Linked DNA regions of Methylobacillus flagellatus KT. The protein of the gene in region 3 interacts with the protein of the main gene of each other region in a pairwise test. Links are inferred from orthologs where the notes say so. Each region holds a gene or a part of one and is shown on either strand. Other genes may lie near its edges.

Region 1 (3,323 bases), 700 kb from region 3 along the record:
TGCGCCAGCGCCGCGTGCTTCACGGTATGCAGGGCGTGTATGTCGAGATCGAAGGTAAGCGCTTGCTTTCGTTTTGCAGCAACGACTACCTTGGTCTGGCTTCTCATCCATCCTTGATTTCTGCAATGCGGGATTGTGCTGTGACGACTGGCGCAGGGACTGGTGCATCTCACCTTGTCTCTGGGCATCAGCAGGCGCACGAGGCGCTTGAGCATGCGCTACAGACTTTCATGGGCTTGCCCGGTGTCCTGCTGTTCACCACCGGCTACATGGCGAACCTGGGCATTATCACTGCGCTGTGCGGACGCCAGGACGCCATCTTTGCCGACAAGCTCAATCATGCCTCGCTCAATGATGCGGCCTTGCTGTCGCGTGCCGAGCTCAAGCGTTACGCACACAACGATTTGACAGGGCTCGAGCGCTTGCTGGCGCAAAGTCAGGCCAGGCGCAAGCTGGTGGTGGCCGATGCCGTGTTCAGCATGGATGGCGACCTGGCGCCCGTCCCGGCATTGCTATCGCTCTGCGAGCGATACGATGCCTACCTCATGCTGGATGATGCCCATGGCTTTGGCGTGTTGGGCGCCCATGGTCGCGGCGTGCTGGAACACTTCGGGTTGGATTCGCCGCGCATCATCTATATGGCGACCTTGGGCAAGGCGGCAGGGGCGGCGGGCGCATTCGTGGCCGGACCGACAATTTTGACGGAATACCTCATGCAGACTGCGCGGCCCTATATCTACACCACAGCGAGCCCGGCGCCAGTGGCGGCTGCTGCAATGGCCGGCGTGCAATTGATCGAACACGATCATGCACGCCGTGCCCATCTGCGTGCCTTGATCGCAGATTTCAGGGCGTCATGCCGATTGCAGCGCTGGCAGTTAATGGCATCCGAGACTGCGATACAGCCCGTGGTCATCGGCAGCAATGAAGAGGCGGTGCAGGTAAGCAAGCGTTTGCTTGAGCATGGCGTGCTGGTCCCTGCTATCCGCCCACCCACTGTACCCAGGGGCACGGCAAGACTAAGGATATCGCTATCAGCAGCGCATACGCATGAAGATGTCCAGCGATTGCTGGACATCTTGCATAGACTGGAGGAGGCATGAGCGGTATTCATGTCGATATCGTCGGCAAAGGCCAACCTGTAGCGCTGATTCATGGCTGGGGCATGCATGGTGGCGTGTGGCAACCGGTGGCTAAAAGGCTGGCCAAGTCCTTCGAAGTCCATGTCCTGGACTTGCCCGGCATGGGCCTGAGTCAGGAGGTGATCGCGAGTAATCTCGACGAAATGGTGGCTTCGCTGCTGCCTGCCTTGCCTGCGCATGCCGATATCGTCGGCTGGTCATTGGGCGGCCTGGTTGCCATGCGGCTGGCTTTGAGCCAGCCTGCGCGGGTGCGGCGCCTGGCGCTGGTAGGGAGCACGCCGCGCTTCATCAATACCGAGCCGGGGCATGCCCAGCCATGGGAATACGGCATCGCTGCCCCCGTGTTTCAGAAATTCGCGCAACAAGTGGGTGAGGATTATGCCAACACCCTGATCAAGTTCCTGACATTACAATGCATGGGAGCCCGGGACGCGCGCGCCACCATCAAGGAGTTACGCCGGTCGCTGTCCGATCGCCCTGCGCCAGCACCGTTGGCGCTCGAATCCGCGCTTGACGTGTTGTTGCAGAACGACTTGCGTCCTGAGCTGTCTGCATTGCAGCAACCTGTGTTGCTGGTCCACGGCGATCGCGACAGCCTCGCGCCAGTGCAGGCTGCCCATTGGCTGGCCCGACATTTGCAGCATGCCAGCCTGCGCGTGATCGCGGGCGCAGGCCACGCGCCTTTCCTCTCACATACGGCGCAGTTCATCGACAGCGTATGTGACTTTTTCCAACCTAACCCAGGTAGTGCACGATGAGCGACGGGTATTTGATCGACAAGGCCAGGGTGCGTGCGTCGTTTGATCGTGCGGCAGGCAGTTACGACGCTGCCGCGATATTGCAGCGCGAAGTGCGCGAGCGCATGTTGCAACGCCTGGAGCTGGTGAAGATCACGCCCGGCGTCATCCTGGATGCAGGCTGCGGCACCGGCCACGCCAGTGTGGCATTGGGCAAGCGCTATCGCGGTAGCGACATCATCTCGCTGGATATTGCCATGGGTATGTTGCAGCAGACGTTGGCGCACTATCCATGGATCAAGCGTGTATTGCCGATGCCGGGGCAAAGGCGGCCTGCCGCATTGTGTGCGGATATCGAACAGCTTCCACTGAAAGATGCCAGCGTCGACTTGGTTTGGTCGAATGTGGCGATTCAGTGGTGCAACGACCTTGACAGTGCTTTTGCGGGAATGGCGCGCGTATTGCGACCGGAGGGCCTGCTCATGTTCAGCACCTTCGGGCCGGATACGCTAAAGGAATTGCGTGCAGCGTCGGGGGGCGACCATGTCCATGTCAGCCGTTTCATCGATATGCACGATATCGGCGACGCCCTGGTGCGCGCCGGTTTTTCCGATCCTGTGCTCGACGTGGAGCATTTCGTTCTCACCTATGACGACGTCCTCTCCGTCATGCGCGACCTCAAGGCCATCGGCGCGCACAATGCTGCAACGGGGCGCCCACGCGGCCTGCTGGGACGCGGATTCCTCAACCGCTTGACCGAGGCATACGAGCAATTCCGCCATGAAGGTAAATTGCCCGCAACCTATGAGGTAGTCTACGGACATGCCTGGAAACCCCAGCCCAAACAGGCGGGGCTTGCCACGGTGACTGTGCACCCGAGGAGGCCGCGTTGAGTAGCAACCGTCAACAGGCCTGGTTCGTCACTGGCACCGATACGGGCGTCGGAAAGACCATGGTCAGTAGTATGCTGGTGCGACAGTTTTCAGCGCGTGGCTTGCGCAGCGTAGGCATGAAACCTGTTGCTTCCGGCTGCGAGCGACGTGACGGGCGATTGATTTCAGAAGACGTTACGCAGCTATTGGCGGCCAGCAATGTCGATTTACCATTATCCGATATCAACCCCTATGCCTTCGAGCCGGCGATTGCACCGCATATCGCCGCCAAACAGGCAGGCGTGCGGATCGATCTGGAGCCTATTGCAGCTGCCTTCAGGCGTTTGCAGGCGCAAGCGAATGTCGTGATCGTCGAGGGCGCGGGCGGTTTCTATGTGCCGTTGGATGAGCAGCATGATATGGCCGACCTTGCTGCCAAGCTTGGTTTGCCGGTGATTCTGGTGGTCGGCATGCGCCTGGGATGCATCAATCATGCATTGTTGACAGCCGAGGCGATCAGGCAACGCGGCCTGACGCTGGCTGGCTGGGTCGCGAACCAAGTGGATCCTGGG
Region 2 (3,284 bases), 890 kb from region 3 along the record:
CACCCAATTGTGTCGGCCCCTGCTTTTGCGCAGGCGCGGGCTGCGAACTTTCTTCCAGCAGCTCCTGCTGCAGCTTCTTCAGCTCATCCAGCTTGACCTTATCCTCTTTCTTGGGCACCGGCTTTTTGGGCTCGGGCTTCTTGGGGTCAGGTTTCTTCTCGGGCTTCTTCGGTTCCGGCTTTTTTTCTGGCTTTGGCGGCTTGGGCTTTTCCGGTTCCTTCTTCACCTGGATTTCTGCCTGTGGCTCCGGTGCGGGTTCCGGTTTTGGCTCAGGCTTGGGTTCGGGCTGCGGTGCCGGCTTAGGCTCAGGTGTTGGCGGCTCGGGAACAGGCTGGGGCTGCGGTGGCTTCACCACCGGATTGTCGGCAGGCAGGCTCTCCCAGAGCTCGACCTGGGCCACCATTACCGGCGGCTGCGTCTTCCATTCAAAAGACACCAGAAGCAGCGCCAGCAACAGCAGATGCACGAACAACGAAAGTGCAGCGGCACGCGCTTTATAGGGGTTTGCTCGACGTTTTTTCATGCATCAACTGGCTGGCTTAAGCAGAAGACCGACCTTGTACTGCTTGAGGCTGTCCATTAAGGTCACCACTTTGTCGTATTGCACGTTCTTGTCGGCAGCGATCACAATGGCGCGTTCCGGGTTCTTCTCGACCTGGGTCTTAACCTCAAACAACAGCTGGTCGCGTTCCATGACCTTGCCTTCGATCTCGGCGCGGCCATCCGCCTTGACGGTGATGACGATGGGCGCAGCGGCCTGCTTGAGCGTCTGCCCGACCTGCGGCAGCTCGACAATGCCGGGATTGGTCATGGGCGCCGTGACCATGAAGATCACCAGCAGCACTAGCGTCACGTCGATGTAGGGCACGACGTTGATCTGGTTCATCAGGCGGCGGGATTTGCGACGGCTCATCACAACCTCCTTATGCTTTGCGTTGCAGGATGTTGGTGAATTCTTCGATAAAGCTCTCGTAACGCACGGCCAGTCTGTCGGCCGAGGCGGTAAAGCGGTTGTAGGCAATCACGGCGGGAATCGCGGCAAACAGGCCGATCGCAGTAGCGACCAATGCTTCGGCAATCCCGGGCGCGACGTGGGAGAGGGTGGCCTGGGCCATATTGGCCAAGCCACGGAATGCGTTCATGATGCCCCACACGGTGCCGAACAAACCGATGTAAGGACTCACCGAGCCGACCGAAGCCAGGAAAGGTAGGTGGGAATCCAGCTCGTCCATCTCGCGGTTGTAGGCGGCGCGCATTGCGCGGCGCGCGCCCTCCGTCACGTCGCCGACATCCAGGCTTGGCTGGCGCTTGAGGCGAGCATATTCCTTGAAGCCGGCCTCGAAGATACTGGCAAGGCCCTGCGTGCTGCGCCGTCCCGATGTCACGCTCTCATAGAGCTGGTTGAGATCGCCACCCTTCCAGAATACGCGCTCGAACTCCTCGGCTTCATTATCTGCGCTGCGGATGGAGAAAAATTTGATGAAGATATACCACCAGGAGATCAGCGATGTGAGCAACAGCAATGCCATCACGATCTGCACAGGCACACTAGCGCCGCTGATCAGCGATATAAAGGACATGTCTTCAGTAGGATTCATTCAAACTCCATTGGGGTTGATCACGTAGGGTTGACCAGGTTGCGCACGGCAGGCGGGATGACGGCCGGCCTGAACTGCTCCGCATCGATGCAGACGATATCCACGGTAGCCTCTGTCAGCAATAGCTCGCCACGGTAGATCTTCTGCTCGAATTTCATGAGGCTGCGCCCAAGCTCCTCGAGCCGCGTCACCACTTCCAGCGCGTCATCGAAGCGCGCAGGACGGCGGTATTGTAGCGCAAGGCTGCGCACCACGAACAAGACCCCGAGATCATCCCTTAGTTCCGCCTGGCCAAACCCCAGGCTACGCAGGAACTCGGTGCGCGCACGCTCCATGAACTTGAGATAATTGGCGTGATAAACCACTCCGCCGCTATCGGTATCTTCGTAGTAAACCCTGACCGGCCAACGGAACTCCGTGCTTGCGCTCATTGCTGCCAGAGCTCTCCCGTCCCGATCTTGCCTGGTATGGCCAACCCGAAATGTTGGTAAGCCTGCTGCGTGGCGATGCGCCCGCGCGGGGTACGCATGAGGTAGCCTTGCTGGATCAGATACGGCTCGAGCACATCCTCGATGGTATCGCGCTCCTCTCCGATCGCGGCTGCGAGGTTATCCAGCCCCACCGGACCTCCGTCGAACTTCTCCAGCACGGCTAGCAACAGCTTGCGGTCCATGACATCGAAGCCGAGCTTGTCCACGTCAAGCATTTTCAGGGCAGCGTCGGCAATATCGGCGCTGACGACACCGTCGGACTTCACCTGGGCATAGTCGCGCACCCGGCGCAACAGGCGGTTGGCAATACGCGGCGTGCCGCGCGAACGGCGCGCGATTTCCAGCGCGCCCTCCTGCTGTATGGCAACTTCCAGCAACCCGGCGGAACGGTGAACGATGCGGGCTAGCTCGTCTGCAGTGTAGAACTCCAGGCGCGAAACGATGCCGAAACGGTCGCGCAAAGGGTTGGTCAGCATGCCGGCCCTGGTGGTCGCCCCCACCAAGGTGAAAGGAGGCAGATCGAGGCGCACCGAACGTGCAGCGGGGCCTTCGCCGATCATGATATCCAGCCGGTAATCTTCCATCGCTGGATAAAGTATTTCCTCCACGACCGGGGAAAGCCGGTGGATTTCATCGATAAACAAGACATCGTTGGGTTCAAGATTGGTGAGCAGCGCCGCAAGGTCGCCGGCGCGCTCCAGCACCGGGCCCGAGGTCTGGCGCATGTTGACGCCCATCTCCTTGGCGATGATATGCGCCAGCGTGGTCTTGCCCAGGCCCGGCGGCCCGAACAGCAGCACGTGATCCAGCGCCTCGGAACGGCCACGTGCGGCGTTGATGAAGATTTCCAGCTGGCCGCGCGCTTTTTCCTGGCCTACGTATTCATCCAGTACTTTAGGACGCAGGGCACACTCTAGCGCTTCTTCCTGCGTGCCTTGGGTGGATGGGGCGATTAAACGGTCGGTTTCTATCATTCAGGTTGGATTCTGCTTGGCAACGCTGCGCAGCTTCTGCGCGCAGCGGCATATGCGCATGATACAGAAAAGCCTGCGATTGTTCTCTACCTTGCAGGTCAAAAAACGTAAAAACCTTCCGGGACTTAACAACAGCCTGTTCACGATATTTTCATCAGGTACGTTGTCCCGGCAGGGCAAGTGATGCAAGGTGCAAACCATCAAGCGCGTGGATTTCACCG
Region 3 (3,519 bases):
CTTTGGAAACTATTGCTAAGCTGCCGTTACCATTACAGTTTTTCTGGATCGCCCAGTTTTTAGGCAAATAATTTTATTTTTAAAAATCAAAAACTTATAAAAATGTCCATATAAACAAGCGGTAAAGCCTACATCTTATTGTCATATGCCACAACTCTGTGCATAAAGGCCCGCGACTCTCCATGAGAGTGCACGGGCCTTTAAGTTTTTTGCCGTGAGAAATTAAATCTTGCGGAAAACCAGACTGCCGTTAGTACCACCAAATCCGAAATTATTTTTCACCGCTGCATCTATCTTCAAATCCCTGGCTTCATTGGCGCAATAATCCAGATCGCATTCGGGATCCTGATTGAAGATGTTAATGGTTGGCGGAGAAATTTGATGATAGATGGAGAGTACGGTAAATACTGACTCCAATCCGCCGGCGCCGCCTAATAAATGCCCCGTCATCGACTTCGTGGAATTCACCACCAGGTTCTTGGCGTGGTCGCCAAATGCAGCCTTGATCGCATTGGTTTCATTCACATCGCCTAGCGGCGTGGAAGTGCCATGTGCATTCACGAACTGAATCTGGTCGGGATTGAGGCCAGCGTTTTTCAATGCATTGGCCACGGAGCGGCGAGGACCATCCATGCTGGGAGCAGTCATATGGTACGCATCGGCACTCATGCCGTACCCGACCAGCTCTGCATAGATCTTGGCACCACGCTTCTTGGCCGACTCATATTCCTCCAGCACAAGGACACCAGCCCCTTCGCCGATTACGAAACCATCGCGATCAGCATCCCAGGGACGGCTTGCTGTGGCAGGATCATCGTTACGGGTCGACAAAGCGCGCGAGGCAGCAAAGCCACCCACACCGAGTTTGGTAATCGGCGCTTCCGCACCACCCGCCACCATGATATCGGCATCGCCATATTCGATCATACGCGCTGCATCGCCTATCGAGTGCGTACCGGTAGTGCAGGCAGTCACGATAGCGACATTAGGCCCCTTGAATCCATACATGATAGAAAGGTTGCCCGAAATCATGTTGATGATGGTGCCAGGAATGAAAAACGGCGAAATCTTTCGAGGACCGGACTCGTGATAAATCTCGTCCGTATCCTCGATCAACTGCAGGCCGCCAATGCCAGAACCGATGGAAACCCCAATGCGTTCGGCATTCTCTTCAGTCACTTCAATGCCCGCATCCTTCACTGCCTCGATTGCAGCCGCCATGCCATACTGGATAAATGTATCCATGCGACGGGCCTCCTTGGCTGGAAGGTATTGGGAAACATCGAAATCCTTCACTTCACCCGCAACTTGCGAGGAAAATGGGCTGGCATCGAATTTAGTGATATTGGTGATACCGGATTGACCGGCCACAAGATTGGCCCAGGAGGTTTGTACACCGATACCGACTGGTGACACAACGCCTAGGCCAGTTACAACTACCCTACGCTTGGACAAGACGACCCCAAGAAAAAAGTCAGAAATGGAAAAGAAAAAATTATTTCAGGTTTGCGTTGACGTAATCAATCGCTTGCTGAACTGTTGTGATTTTTTCGGCTTCTTCGTCAGGAATTTCGCAGTCGAATTCTTCTTCCAGCGCCATCACTAATTCTACGGTGTCGAGAGAATCAGCACCCAGATCGTCAACAAAGGAGGATTCGTTCTTGACGTCAGCCTCGTTTGCACCAAGTTGCTCGGAAACGATCTTTTTAACGCGTTGTTCGATGTCAGACATCTAAATTATTCCTTTCAAGTTTAAGTCGCTTAAAAAAGCTCGGGCTATTCTATCAAAAGTCCCGAGGAATTCAAAAAACAGAATGACTAGCGGGCATAGGCCATCATGTAAGGCATTACGCCATGTACATGCCACCATTCACATGCAGGGTTTCCCCAGTAATGTAGCCAGCTGCTGGTGACGCCAGAAAGGCAACAGCTGCCGCAATATCCTTTACATCGCCAAAGCGCCCTGCCGGCACGCGCTTCAATAATTCCTCGCGGACATTATCAGGCAGTTCCCGCGTCATATCGGTATCGATGAAGCCGGGCGCTACACAGTTAACTGTAATACCACGGCTGCCGACCTCTGCCGCCAGCGAGCGTGTGAATCCTGCCATGCCGGCCTTGGCCGCAGCATAGTTGGCCTGGCCGGGGTTGCCCATATGGCCTACCACCGAAGAGATATTGATGATACGGCCACTTCTTGCCTTCATCATCGGGCGCAGCACCGCTTGCGACATCCGGTAGACGGATGTCAGGTTGGTCGCGATCACGGCATCCCAATCCTCGTCTTTCATACGCATCAACAAGGTATCGCGCGTGATGCCCGCATTATTCACCAGGATGGTGACATCGCCAAACTGGCCGGCAATATTCTTCAATACAGCCTCGACCTGCCCGGCGTCGTTGACATCAAGCGCTAATCCGATGCCGCCGTGGGCGCTCAACGACTGCGTAATATTGGCAGCGCCGGACTCGCTGGTCGCGGTGCCGACTACCTTGGCGCCCTGTTTTGCCAGCTCCTGCGCAATGGCGGCGCCAATCCCACGGCTGGCGCCGGTGACTAGGGCAACTTGTCCTTCCAACATGACGGCCTCCTCTTTAATACTTAAATACTTATTGATTGAATTGCGCCATGGCTTCTGCCAGGGCTTCTTGATTGACCAATGCGATGCATGGCAGCTCGGCGACCGTACGCTTGACCAGCCCGGCCAATACTTTGCCAGGGCCGCACTCCGCACTGGCCGTCACTCCGGTGGCATGCACAGCTTGAACTGTCTCTACCCAACGCACAGGGCTGTACAACTGGCGCACCAGAGCATCCTTGACCTTGGTCGCATCGTCATACGCAGCCACATCTGCATTATGCAGTACCGGGATTTGGGCGGATGCGAAATCCACATCCTTGAGATACTCGGCCAGCTCGTCTGCCGCAGGCTTCATGAGGGCACAATGGGACGGTACGCTGACCGGCAGCAGCAAGGCGCGTTTGGCGCCTTTCGCCTTGGCAGCCTCAATACCACGCTCAACCGCAGCCTTGTGCCCCGCGATCACGACCTGACCCGGGGAGTTCAGATTGACTGCTTCCAGCACCTCTCCTTGCGCGGCCTCGATACAGGCTGCGCGAACAGCATCATCGCCCAACCCAAGCACGGCCGCCATGGCACCCACACCTTCTGCCACGGCGCGCTGCATGACGTCGGCCCGGAAACGCACCAAAGGCAATGCAGCCTCATAGGACACGATGCCGGCCGCAACCAACGCAGTGTATTCACCCAGGCTATGGCCAGCTAGCACGGTTGGCAAGGGCCCACCTTGGGATTGCCACGCGCGCCATGTCGCAACGCCGGCAGCCAGCATCAGTGGCTGCGTATTGGCAGTCTGATTGAGCGCATCGTTAGGCTCTGTTGCCATGCGCCAAAAATCGACGCCAAGCACATCGGAAGCCTCGACGAATGTATCCTTAATCACAGCAAGATCGCCAAACCCCTGCATCATGCCAACGGATTGTGAACCTTGCCCCGG

What was found. The genes of interacting proteins can lie anywhere in the genome.
Region 1: the proteins of acpP (region 3) and bioH interact in binary tests that used the Escherichia coli proteins (3 or more experiments, as listed by UniProt). The link is inferred for Methylobacillus flagellatus KT from one-to-one orthologs.
Region 2: the proteins of acpP (region 3) and ybgC interact in binary tests that used the Escherichia coli proteins (3 or more experiments, as listed by UniProt). The link is inferred for Methylobacillus flagellatus KT from one-to-one orthologs.

The regions. Positions count from the first base shown.
Region 1 is NC_007947.1:2,312,477-2,315,799, reverse strand. Bases 1-2,999 are described here. They hold bioH (pimeloyl-ACP methyl ester esterase BioH), read left to right. Parts: upstream 1-1,099; coding sequence 1,100-1,900; downstream 1,901-2,999. Other genes in these bases: bioD (dethiobiotin synthase), read left to right, coding at 2,769-2,999; bioC (malonyl-ACP O-methyltransferase BioC), read left to right, coding at 1,897-2,772; bioF (8-amino-7-oxononanoate synthase), read left to right, coding at 1-1,103. Outside these bases: more of bioD, read left to right, coding at 3,000-3,323. UniProt on the Escherichia coli protein: The physiological role of BioH is to remove the methyl group introduced by BioC when the pimeloyl moiety is complete. It allows to synthesize pimeloyl-ACP via the fatty acid synthetic pathway through the hydrolysis of the ester bonds of pimeloyl-ACP esters.
Region 2 is NC_007947.1:2,494,190-2,497,473, forward strand. Bases 325-3,284 are described here. They hold ybgC (tol-pal system-associated acyl-CoA thioesterase), read right to left. Parts: upstream 2,030-3,284; coding sequence 1,619-2,029; downstream 325-1,618. Other genes in these bases: MFLA_RS11955 (energy transducer TonB), read right to left, coding at 325-523; MFLA_RS11960 (biopolymer transporter ExbD), read right to left, coding at 527-913; tolQ (protein TolQ), read right to left, coding at 924-1,598; ruvB (Holliday junction branch migration DNA helicase RuvB), read right to left, coding at 2,026-3,063. Also shown: more of MFLA_RS11955, read right to left, coding at 1-324.
Region 3 is NC_007947.1:1,608,316-1,611,834, forward strand. The notes cover bases 115-2,957. They hold acpP (acyl carrier protein), read right to left. Parts: upstream 1,733-2,957; coding sequence 1,496-1,732; downstream 115-1,495. Other genes in these bases: fabF (beta-ketoacyl-ACP synthase II), read right to left, coding at 223-1,455; fabG (3-oxoacyl-ACP reductase FabG), read right to left, coding at 1,848-2,582; fabD (ACP S-malonyltransferase), read right to left, coding at 2,611-2,957. Also shown: more of fabD, read right to left, coding at 2,958-3,519. UniProt on the Escherichia coli protein: Carrier of the growing fatty acid chain in fatty acid biosynthesis.